2 regions of the Halomonas sp. PA16-9 genome follow, and region 2 is predicted to be linked to the other one. Evidence: predicted binding sites of a transcription regulator. Region 2 holds the regulator's gene; the other holds the start of a gene.
The links. The regulator FNR, encoded in region 2, switches genes on or off when oxygen is low (the NO sensors DNR and NnrR bind a similar motif). The targets are predictions, from matches to a motif close to TTGATNTANATCAA.

Region 1 (5,351 bases), on a different replicon from region 2:
GGAGTACCAGTACCAGTGTCTGAGCTTTACTGGAACGAAGCTTCTAGGCGCTCTGCACGATCACCCGCTGCTGGGTGGCTTGAGAAGACGCTGCTGTTGTTGCCGTATTTGGCTTCCATTTTGCGTAGAGCTGCAACTGAAGCCTCTGCATTCATGTCGTGGCGCTGCATTAGCTCAATGGCATAGTCATCAGCTGCACTCTCTTGGCTTTGAGAGAACTGAGCATTGATCAGTTTTTCGCCCAGGTCACCAAGCTCAGAGCTTGATAGTGCGGCGGCGGTAGTGCTGCCGCTGGCCGCAGCTGCTTCACGTGCAGCGGAAGCAGCATAGGCAACCTGGAAAGCACGCTTGGAGTGTCCTAACGAGACGTGGCCGATCTCGTGGGCGATAACGTAACGCACTTCATCGTCGGTCATCTCATCCATCAGCCCGCTATGCAGTCGAATGGATCCGTTGGGTACCGCAAAAGCATTCATTTCTTCTATTCGATAAACGTTATAGTCAAGCGTATGGCCGTCGACTGTTTCCCAGCCTTGGGTTAACTCGGCCAAGCGTTTTGCATACTGGCTATCGTCTGCAACAAGGTGGTTCTGGGAGTCAAGCTGGGCGATGGTTTGATCGCCTAGTTGTTGCATTTGCTGATCTGACATCGTGGCAGCGCCGGCTAAGCTGGAGCCCGCAGACATTAAGCCTCCGAGATCAGCGCCTGATTGACAGCCGCTAAGGGCGAGTGTCGCCACTAAACCTAAAGCATAAGATGTTTTGCGAACCAAAAAAGGTGTTTGCATCGTCCGTTCCTTCGTCAATGTGCGTGCATAACAAGAAGAGTCTGCACGTTGAGTATTGCGCCTTTATCAGCCGAATTAATATTAGACTATTTCTTTATATAACTCCATACCCAGCCGTGAAGTAAATGATTTGGGGGGACTATGTATACTGAAGCGTCGAGGTGGTTATCATTAATCCACTAGGTATTGCAATACTATTTGTTTTTTAAAGAGGTGACAAATATAATTAAGCCTAATGGTAGCGAGCATTAAAGCGGTTCATCTGGTAAGGGGTGCGGGTAAGCAGAAGAGCGTTATCTTATACAGGCGTCTTGTGTCAAGAGACTATGTTGCAGGGTAATGCATGGCTGCGTAAAGCATAGTTATAGCCTGGAGGTCGTATATTTAGACCTGATAGTGATGCTTGTCCATTTAACTAGGTAAAAAAACGCCTCGCTGAAACGAGGCGTTGAGCGGCGTTGAACCAATATGACGTTTGGGGACTTAGCGCAGGTAAGCTTTAATAGCGTCAAGTGCCGCACGTTGTTGGCGGGCACGCTGTGCCCATACTTCCATAACATCTACTTCCAACGCTTGTGTTGGGGTGACTAAGTGTTGCATGGCGTTCACTCCTCTTTCAGGGGACAGGGAATGCGATGAGACCTTGTTGTAAAACTTATGTTGTAAAGCCTTCAAGTTGTAGAAAGCTTATGTTGTACACAGCCTGTGTTGTGCATAGCAGCAATTTAGCTGTGGTCGGATACTAAGAGCTTTTTTTGGGAAGGGCTAGTCCTAACGATGTAGGTGTTTTGCCATTTTTCGTAAGCCATGGCTTACAAATGCTGAAATGACGATATTAGGTCTTTGAATGGAAAAGGTTTTCATAGTCATAAAAAAGCCGGAAAATATTCCGGCTTCGGTGATTAGCTTTTGGTCTAAAGGGCGCAAAAGCACCTGAATTAGCCTAAATAGGCTTTCAGCGCTTCAACTGCGGCACGATGCCATTGAGCATTCAAGCTCCAGAACTCTAGAACTTCATTATCGCGTGCAGGGGGGGTTATTAAAAAAGTCATTGTGCGGTCCTCCTATTGGGACTACATCGTTATTATAGCCTATTTTTGCTGCAATGCAGCATGACTTGACGTGACACCGATGCCCTGCGACAACGTGTCCTAGGCCGGGTAAGATCGTTTAAATAGGTATTTGTTACGAGGAGCCCTATGCGTCTGCGTATTTTGTCTGACCTGCACCTGGAGTTTTTTGACGGGAACCGCGAGCTGCCTGAGGTGGAGGCAGATGTAGTGATTCTGGCGGGGGATATTCACCGTAAGTGCGAAGGCCTTGCCTGGGCGCGCCACCAGTTTCCAGACACGCCGATTATCTATGTACCAGGCAACCATGAGTTCTACGGTACCTGCATGCCGCTGCTGCGTGATGAGCTGGCGCTCGAAGCCGAGCGGCTCGACATTGAGCTTCTGGATAATCGTGCTGTCACCTTCAATGGCGTACGCTTTTACGGTACAACGCTATGGACTGACTTTGCGTTGTACGCCGGTGACCCAACGCAAAACCCCGCCGATACTGAGTCTAAGGCGTTGCGCTACATGCCCGACTTTAAAATCGTTCAAACCTCGCCAGGGGAGACATTCACACCTCAGGCAAGCCAGCAGGCATGCTGAAGCGCTTGCTTGGCTCGAAAAAGAGCTGTCCCAGCCGTTTGATGGCCCTAAGGTGGTGGTTAGCCATCATGCCCCGCTACACGACTGTATCCCAGGCCAATATCTGGGCGACGCGTTATCCCCCGCGTTTGCCTCCAATTTGCCTCATTTAATGGGCAATATGGATGTATGGGTGCACGGACATGTTCACGAACCCGTGGATATTCTGCGTAACGGCACGCGTATCATTGCCAACCCTGGTGGATACCCTGATGAGTTTACTCCAGCGATATTTAAGCCAGGCTGGGTGGTTGAAGTATAAAAATAAATAAAATCAGTTATTTAATGTCTTTTTTAGGTTGTTAATCACTTGCTGGCAGTCATGCCAGCCAGTGCTACTTTGGTTTAATTTTCACTACTGCTGCTTGCGTCTGAAAGTCATGCTACTTATCTTCTTATTTGTATGATGTATGACATATTGATCCGGATAATTAGATCGCCTATGCCAAGCAGCGAAGAGTGGGTTTGAGTTTAAAAGTCTTTGATTGACCAACAAGGGCTGCGTTTGTCCGCCTTCGTTATTTTAATGCGGCAATGAGCGGGATGCTGATCTGCGCGCTAACACCGCCTAATGGAGAATTGTTTATGTCGAGTCACGACACTCCCACGATAACCGATATGCAGGTCATTCCCGTGGCAGGGCGCGATAGCATGTTACTCAATATCGGTGGAGCGCACTCGCCGTATTTTACCCGCAACCTGATTATTCTCAAAGATAGCCACGGTAATGTAGGGGTAGGGGAAGCCCCCGGTGGCGAGACGATTCAAACGTCTCTTGAGCAGTCACGAGAGATGGTGGTCGGTCAGTCGATCGGGAAAATGCGCTCCATGATTGCGTCGTTACACAATATCGGACGGAGTGCCGATTTTGAAGATTTCGGCAAAGGCTCCTGGACATTCGAACTGCGCATCAATGCAGTTGCCGCGCTTGAAGCGGCGTTACTTGATTTGATGGGGAAATTTCTGGGAGTGCCGGTGGCAGAGCTCCTAGGCAACGGCAAGCAGCGTGACAGCGTTGACGTGCTGGGATACTTATTCTTTATCGGTGATGGGCACGCTACGCCGTTGGATTTCCGCCGTGGCACTGGGGGCTTGGATCACGACTGGTACCGTTTACGCGATGAGGCGGCTATGACCCCTCAACACATTGTTGAGCTAGCTCAGGCGGCGCATGATCGATACGGCTTTAAAGACTTTAAGTTAAAAGGCGGGGCTCTGGCTGGCGAGCAAGAAATAGCGGCCGTCACGGCGCTGCACAATGCGTTTTCGGATGCGCGCACGACCATTGACCCTAACGGTGCTTGGTCGCTAGAAGAAGCGATCCGGCTGTGCAAGGATCTCCACGGTGTGATTGCCTACGCAGAGGATCCATGCGGGGCGGAACAAGGCTTCTCCGGTCGCGAGATTTTAGCTGAGTTTCGCCATGCCACCGGATTGCCTGTCGCCACCAACATGGTAGCCACCAACTGGCGGGAAATGGCCCACGCGCTGATGCTGCGCTCAGTCGATATTCCATTAGCCGACCCGCACTTCTGGACACTTTCCGGTGCTGTACGTGTCTCCCAGCTCTGCCAGGATCATGGTATGACCTGGGGCTCGCACTCCAACAACCATTTCGATATTTCGCTTGCCATGTTCGCCCAGGTGGGGGCCGCCGCCGTGGGGTGCACAACCGCGCTTGATACCCACTGGATATGGCAGGAGGGCGATGCTCGCCTGACTCGCAATCCGCCGGAGATTGTGGGTGGCAAAGTGGCCGTAACCGATGCGCCGGGGCTTGGGGTCGACATCGATATGAAGGCCATAGAGGAGGCTAATAAGCTCTATCGTTCACTGCCTGCTGGTGCTCGGGATGATGCGATGGTAATGCAATATTTGATAGATGATTGGAAGTTTGATCCGAAAAAGCCAGCGTTAGTGCGCTGAGTGAATACTCTAAACATGACAAAGAAGGACATTACAATGAAAAAGTTAGCGCTAAGCTTATCTGTGGCAACAGCAATGATGGCCAGTGCTGGTGCATTTGCTGAATATCCTGAGCAAAACATCGATATGATCGTGCCCTTCTCAGCCGGTGGCGGCAACGACACCTTCGTCCGCGCACTACAGCCGCTTCTGGAAGAAAAACTCGATACCAACTTGGTCATTCGCAATATCTCGGGCGGCGGCGGAGCCGTGGGGCTGACGCGTGCTCAGGCATCAGATTCAGATGGCTATACCTTAGCTGCCGCCAGCAATGCACTGCTGACCTTGGAGGCGTTGGGTAATGTTGACTTTACCTACGAAGATTTTGATTTTGTCGCCAAGATTCTTGAAGAGCCCTACGTCATCGCTGTTGGTGAAGACAGTGAATACGCCGACTTGGACGCTATGGTCGAGGCTGCGAAGGAAGGCACCTCGGTGCAAGTTGGGGTTTCGGGGGTAGGGTCATCAGCTCACATCGCGGCGGTGGCCTTTGCTGATACCGCTGAAGTCGATTTTAACTTCATTCCCTACCCCGGTGGTTCTGAGACTATCTCCGCTGCTATGGGAGGGCACGTGGATGCCGTGGTGCTAGGTGGGGCGGAACTTCGCTCGGCGCTAGAGTCCGGTCGTCTGAAAGCCTTGGGTATGTCCTACGCAGAGCGTAGCGAGTCGCTGCCCGATGTCCCTACTTTCCAGGAGGAAGGATACAACCTGTCTCTGACAGTATGGCGCGGCATCGCGGGCCCTGATGGCCTACCGGAAGAGGCTAAGGAAGCGTGGGTCAACGCCATTAAAGAAATTGTAGAAGAAGGATCCTTCGAAGAGACTGCCTCGAATCTGGGCTTGGATATTGTGCCGCTGTATGGGGATGAACTAGAGGCGTTTATCGCTGAATCTGCTG
Region 2 (5,351 bases):
TGCTCAGCTATAACGCAGGCCGTATTATTAGCTATATGAGCGCAGGCGCGCTGGTGGCGCTGCTAGGCACGCTGTTTTCCCTTTCTGCTACGGCACGCCTGCTGCTGCAGATATTTGCCGCGCTGATGCTGATCTTAATGGCACTGTATATCGCCAACTGGTGGAAAGGGCTGCTCAAAATTGAGGCCGTTGGCCGGCGACTATGGCGCTTTATCGAACCCGTGGGGCGTCGCTTGATGCCCGTAGTGCATATTCCCCAAGCCTTCGCCCTGGGAGCGCTCTGGGGCTGGCTCCCCTGCGGGTTGGTCTACTCCATGTTGGCCTGGAGCTTAGCGATTGCCGACCCGCTTCAGGGCGCTCTACTCATGGGCGCCTTTGGGCTTGGCACCCTACCTGCGCTGCTTGCCACTGGCCTGGCTGCCCGCCAGCTCAGCCATTTGATACGTCACCCCGCGACCCGCAGCGTGGCAGCGCTGACAATTATCGCTTTTGCACTGTGGCAACTGTGGACGCTTTCGGTACACAACCTCTAATAGCATGACGTGGCTCAACATTTACCTCCTAACCACGGGTTAGGCTAGCGGCATTTCCTAACGTCGGAGCGCCCCTTCATGCCCGTTCATACCCCTGCTGCCTTGCCTCTTGCACCCGCTGCTGCCGCAGCCCCTATGCAGCCGGTGTGGGACGAAGCGTTACTGCGTCGCTACGACACCAACGGCCCACGCTACACCTCCTACCCCACGGCGCTGTCGTTTCACGACCAATTTACCCCTGGCGACCTGACCCAGGCATTGGAGCGCAGCAATGCCAGTAAGCGTCCGCTCTCTCTGTACGTTCATGTGCCCTTCTGCCGCAAGATCTGCTTTTACTGCGCGTGTAATAAAATCGCTACCAAAAACACTGCCCTTGCCGAGCCCTATATAGCCCGGCTTGACCGTGAAATGGTGCTGACCGCACGCCACTTGGATACATCACGACCGGTGGAGCAGTTGCATTGGGGCGGCGGCACGCCGACATTTCTCAGTTTGAACCAGATGGGCGACCTGATTGATCGACTGGATGCACGTTTTGGTCTTTCATCGTCTGCTGATCGCGATTACGCAATTGAAATAGATCCTCGCGAAGCGGATGTGTTTACGCTGCGCCATCTCGAATCCCTCGGCTTTAATCGCATCAGCCTGGGCGTGCAGGATTTAAGCCCGCTGGTGCAGAAAGCGATTAACCGTATTCAGCCTCGGGTACTTACCGAAACGCTGATGGAGGAGGCGCATCGCCTGGGCTTTCGCTCGCTCAATCTCGACCTAATTTATGGCTTGCCATTTCAGACTGAAAAGAGCTTTGCCAACACCCTACGCCAGGTGATCGAGCTCAACCCGGCGCGCCTTTCTGTGTTTAATTACGCGCATATGCCCGAGCGTTTTGCCCCGCAGCGGCGCATTAATGTCGATGACTTGCCAGGCGGAGAAGAGAAGCTAGCGATTCTGCGCACCACCATCGAAATGCTCACCGCAGCTGGCTATGTGCATATCGGTATGGATCACTTTGCCCGCCCTGACGATAGCCTGGCTATTGCCCAGCGCGAAGGCTCGCTGCAGCGCAACTTCCAGGGCTACTCCAGCCATGCTCAGTGCGACTTAATCGGGCTTGGCGTATCGGCGATTTCGCGCATTGATGACGTCTATGCGCAGAACCCGAGCGATCTGGCAAGCTACGAAGCGACGCTGGATCAGGGGCAGCTTGCCACCGTGCGTGGCATACGCTTAAGTGATGACGACCTGATCCGGCGGGACGTGATTGAGCGGCTGATGTGCGATATGGGCATTGACCTGGCCGCCGTTAGTCAACGCTGGAACATCGATGCCCCCCGCTACTTTGCGCCAGCGCTTGAGCGCCTGCAGAGCGCCGAACAGGATGGCCTGCTGACCCGCCGCGGTGATCAGCTTAACGCCACGCCGACGGGGCGGCTGCTGATTCGCCATATAGCAATGGCGTTTGATACCCATCTTTCCGGGCAAACGGGACAACAGTATTCTAAGATTGTTTAATCACCTTATTGCAGGCATGCTAAAGCGACTATAATAAGTAAGGATTTTCTAATTGATAAGCGGGACCCTCTCAAGGAGCAAAGCATGTTGGAACCCATGAGCCGTCGGCGCTCGCTACTCCATGAAGCTCGCTGCCAAACCTGCAGTTTGAGCTCACTGTGCCTGCCACTTGCCCTTGAGCTGGACGACGTGGGGCAGTTCGACGCCATTATTCGTCGTCGCGCGCCGCTGAAAAAAGGCGAACCGCTGTTTCGTCAGGGCGACACCTTTACCAGCGTTTACGCAGTCCGTTCGGGCAGTTTGAAACAGATCACCGCCGAAGGTAACGGCAGCGAGCAGTTGACCAATTTCTACCTGCCCAGTGAATTGGTGGGGTTGGATGGCATTGACGAAGAGCATTACCCCGGTAGCGTTATCGCCCTGGAAACGACCACCGTCTGCGAGATTCCTTTTGACCGCCTGGACTTACTCTCGGAGGAGCTACCCGAACTGCGTGGCCAGCTTTATCGTAGCATGAGCAAAGAGTTGCGCGATGACCGGCGTATGATGCGGCTACTTTCGCGTAAAACCGCCGATCAGCGGCTAGCAAGTTTTTTGATTACCCTCTCGGATCGTTTTCGTCGCCGGGGCTACTCGCCTTACAGCTTTCGCCTCTCAATGCCCAGGGCTGATATCGGCAACTACCTGGGCTTAGCGGTGGAAACGGTCAGCCGCATACTAAGCCGCTTTCAGCAGCAGAGCGTGGTGGCGGTCTCCGGGCGAGAGGTCAACATTCTCGATATGCCGCGCTTGATTACCCTCGCCGAAGAGGAAGAGCAAACAGTTAGCTGACGTTAAAGGCTTGGATACGCCCCGCCAGTAGCTCTGCTTGCTTGGCCTCAAGGCCTTCAAAATCGAACAGGCTGCGGTCGGCCAACTGGGAAGGGGCAATGTTGGTGACAGCCTTGAACATGCTCTCCAGGCGGCCAGGAAACTTTTTGTCCCACTCGGCGAGCATCTCTTTGACCACCTGACGCTGCATATTAGGCTGTGAACCGCACAGGTTGCAGGGAATAATCGGAAACGCCATCAGCCGCGAAAACTCGGCGATATCAGCCTCTTTGCAGTAGGCCAACGGCCGAATAACGATATTCTTCCCATCATCGGATAGCAGCTTTGGCGGCATCGCTTTCAGGTTGCCGCCAAAGAACATATTGAGAAACAGTGTTTCGAGAATATCTTCCCGGTGATGGCCCAGGGCTATCTTATTGGCGCCAATCTCTTCGGCAAAGCCATACAACGAGCCGCGCCGCAGCCGTGAACAAAGCGCGCAGGTGGTTTTACCTTCCGGGGTTTTCTCTTTTACCACCGAGTAAGTATCGCGCTCGACAATGTGGTACTCCACGCCCTGCTTATCCAGATACGCAGGCAATACGTGCTCGGGAAAACCCGGCTGTTTTTGATCCAGATTGACCGCTACCAGCGAAAAATTGACCGGCGCATTGCGCTGCAAATTGCGCAAAATCTCCAGCATCGTGTAGCTGTCCTTTCCACCGGAGAGGCAGACCATTACGCGATCACCTTCATTGATCATTTGATAATCAATGATCGCATTGCCCACTTCTCGGCGCAGACGCTTTTGCAGCTTGTTAAATTCACGCTTCTGCTTCGCATCAGCCAGCTCAGGCTGGTCGTGCTCAGCGTCAGCTGGGGTGGCTCCAACCGTATCAAGGTGAGCAGGATCAAAGTGATCAAGAGTTTGCATGGTATAAGCACTGCCGAGGGTAGAAGGCGTGAGAAAAAAGTAATAACTATTCTAACAACACTCACCGCCTGACCCAACTAATCAGACGTAGCCACACAAGATATCGCAATTGGAAGTGACTATTTTGACCGCTGCACCATACCTCGGTGCGAGGGCAGCTTGGAGCGAGGGTCTTTTGTCATGGATGACAAAAGTAGCGCCCAGGGAGGGGTTCACAGCGCCCTCGCGGAAAGCTGTCCTCGCCACGACGAAAGAGACTACTATGCCACCTGCGCCATAATACGCTGCAGGCGCATATACAGCAGTGCGCTGGCGGTGGCCTCTCCAAGCACACTCTGCATGCCCATGACGGGTACTTGCCAGCATGCCAACGCCTGGGCGAAGCTGCTGGGCGCTTCGACCTCCGGGTGCAAACGGCGCAGTTGGCGCTGATGCAGTTTTGCCACATCGACCTGGGCGTTGGGCAGGGCAAAATTCAGCCGCTTACTGAGTAGTGCATTCAATGCTCCAATGCGCTTCTCTAACTGCCAGCCAACGATGGGCCGATTGCCGATAAATTCTACTAGCGCGCTCAAGTTATCACTATTTGGTGGCAGTATCTCCCCCGCCTCGCACAGCAAGTGATGACGGCGCAGCGTTGCGCTCTCGGGCTGCTTTGCGCTACCAAGGGTGATCACAAAAGCACGACTGGTATGCACCTGCTGATGGCTCAGCACCACTGCCGCCACGCTGATCACAGGTGATGATTGCGTGGGCGTTGCTGTGCAGGCGAGCGCCACCAGCTCTTCGCCCATATAGGGCTGAAACAGCCAGGCATAGGGGGAATCTGCACAACGACGCCGGTCACTTTCACGCCTTAACAAGGTGCGCAGCGAGCCGCTAAATAGCGTCACATGTCGATCTAACAGCCGCATTCCGCTCACGAATACTCCAAATGGTAACGGTGGGAAAGCCGCTGCTTAAAGTCTTTGACAATATGCATCGCTTCGCGCAGTAGTCGCGCTCCAGGGAAGAGAGGTTCTGCACCACGACACGGTTAGCGCGTCTGCTGCTTTGGGCGTTAGTTTCTTTCGCATCCGCAGAAGTTTCCAGCGTACTTAGCTGCTGCTTGAGGCGCAGCTCAGAAAAGAGCGCCAACGCTTCGCCCAGGTCATCGGCAAAACGGCGATCCAACCGGCCGTCAGTAACCAGGGCATCCAAGCGATCAAACGTCGAGGTGGCTTTGATGCGCCGCTCAAGCGCCATGGTGCGCACACCGTGCACGATAGGGAAAATACCGCCTTTCTTGATATCGATACCGTGCTGAGCTTTTTCAGCGAACCAAACAGCGTCAGCGGCGTCGAAAAGCGCAGCGCCGTGCGGGCAAAATAGGAAAGCAGCAGCTCATCGCCCGAGCAGCGTTCAAACAGCTCATCGCGCACGCTCTCAAGCAAGCTCGGGTTGCCCGCCACGCCATGAGCATCGAGCATAATGGCCAGCTTCATCAGGCTATCGCCATCACGCTCCCTGGCCCACTTGGCAATATTACCTTTCCATTGGGATACCGTGGCCACCCACTCGGG

Region 1: a site for FNR is predicted at 2,904-2,917, ahead of FDY98_RS05055 (enolase C-terminal domain-like protein). Genes of this name have one in related genera too.

The regions. Positions count from the first base shown of each region.
Region 1 covers NZ_CP040451.1:1,111,471-1,116,821, forward strand. The annotation lists gene FDY98_RS05045 (M48 family metalloprotease) at 27-686, opposite strand; partial or broken gene FDY98_RS05050 (metallophosphoesterase) at 1,988-2,747, shown strand; gene FDY98_RS05055 (enolase C-terminal domain-like protein) at 3,071-4,411, shown strand; gene FDY98_RS05060 (Bug family tripartite tricarboxylate transporter substrate binding protein) at 4,448-5,351, shown strand, end outside.
Region 2 covers NZ_CP040452.1:57,182-62,532, forward strand. The annotation lists partial or broken gene FDY98_RS16740 (sulfite exporter TauE/SafE family protein) at 1-533, shown strand, start outside; gene hemN (oxygen-independent coproporphyrinogen III oxidase) at 612-2,045, shown strand; gene fnr (fumarate/nitrate reduction transcriptional regulator Fnr) at 2,130-2,876, shown strand; gene ttcA (tRNA 2-thiocytidine(32) synthetase TtcA) at 2,869-3,789, opposite strand; gene FDY98_RS16760 (DNA polymerase III subunit epsilon) at 4,050-4,703, opposite strand; partial or broken gene FDY98_RS16765 (DUF294 nucleotidyltransferase-like domain-containing protein) at 4,709-5,351, opposite strand, start outside.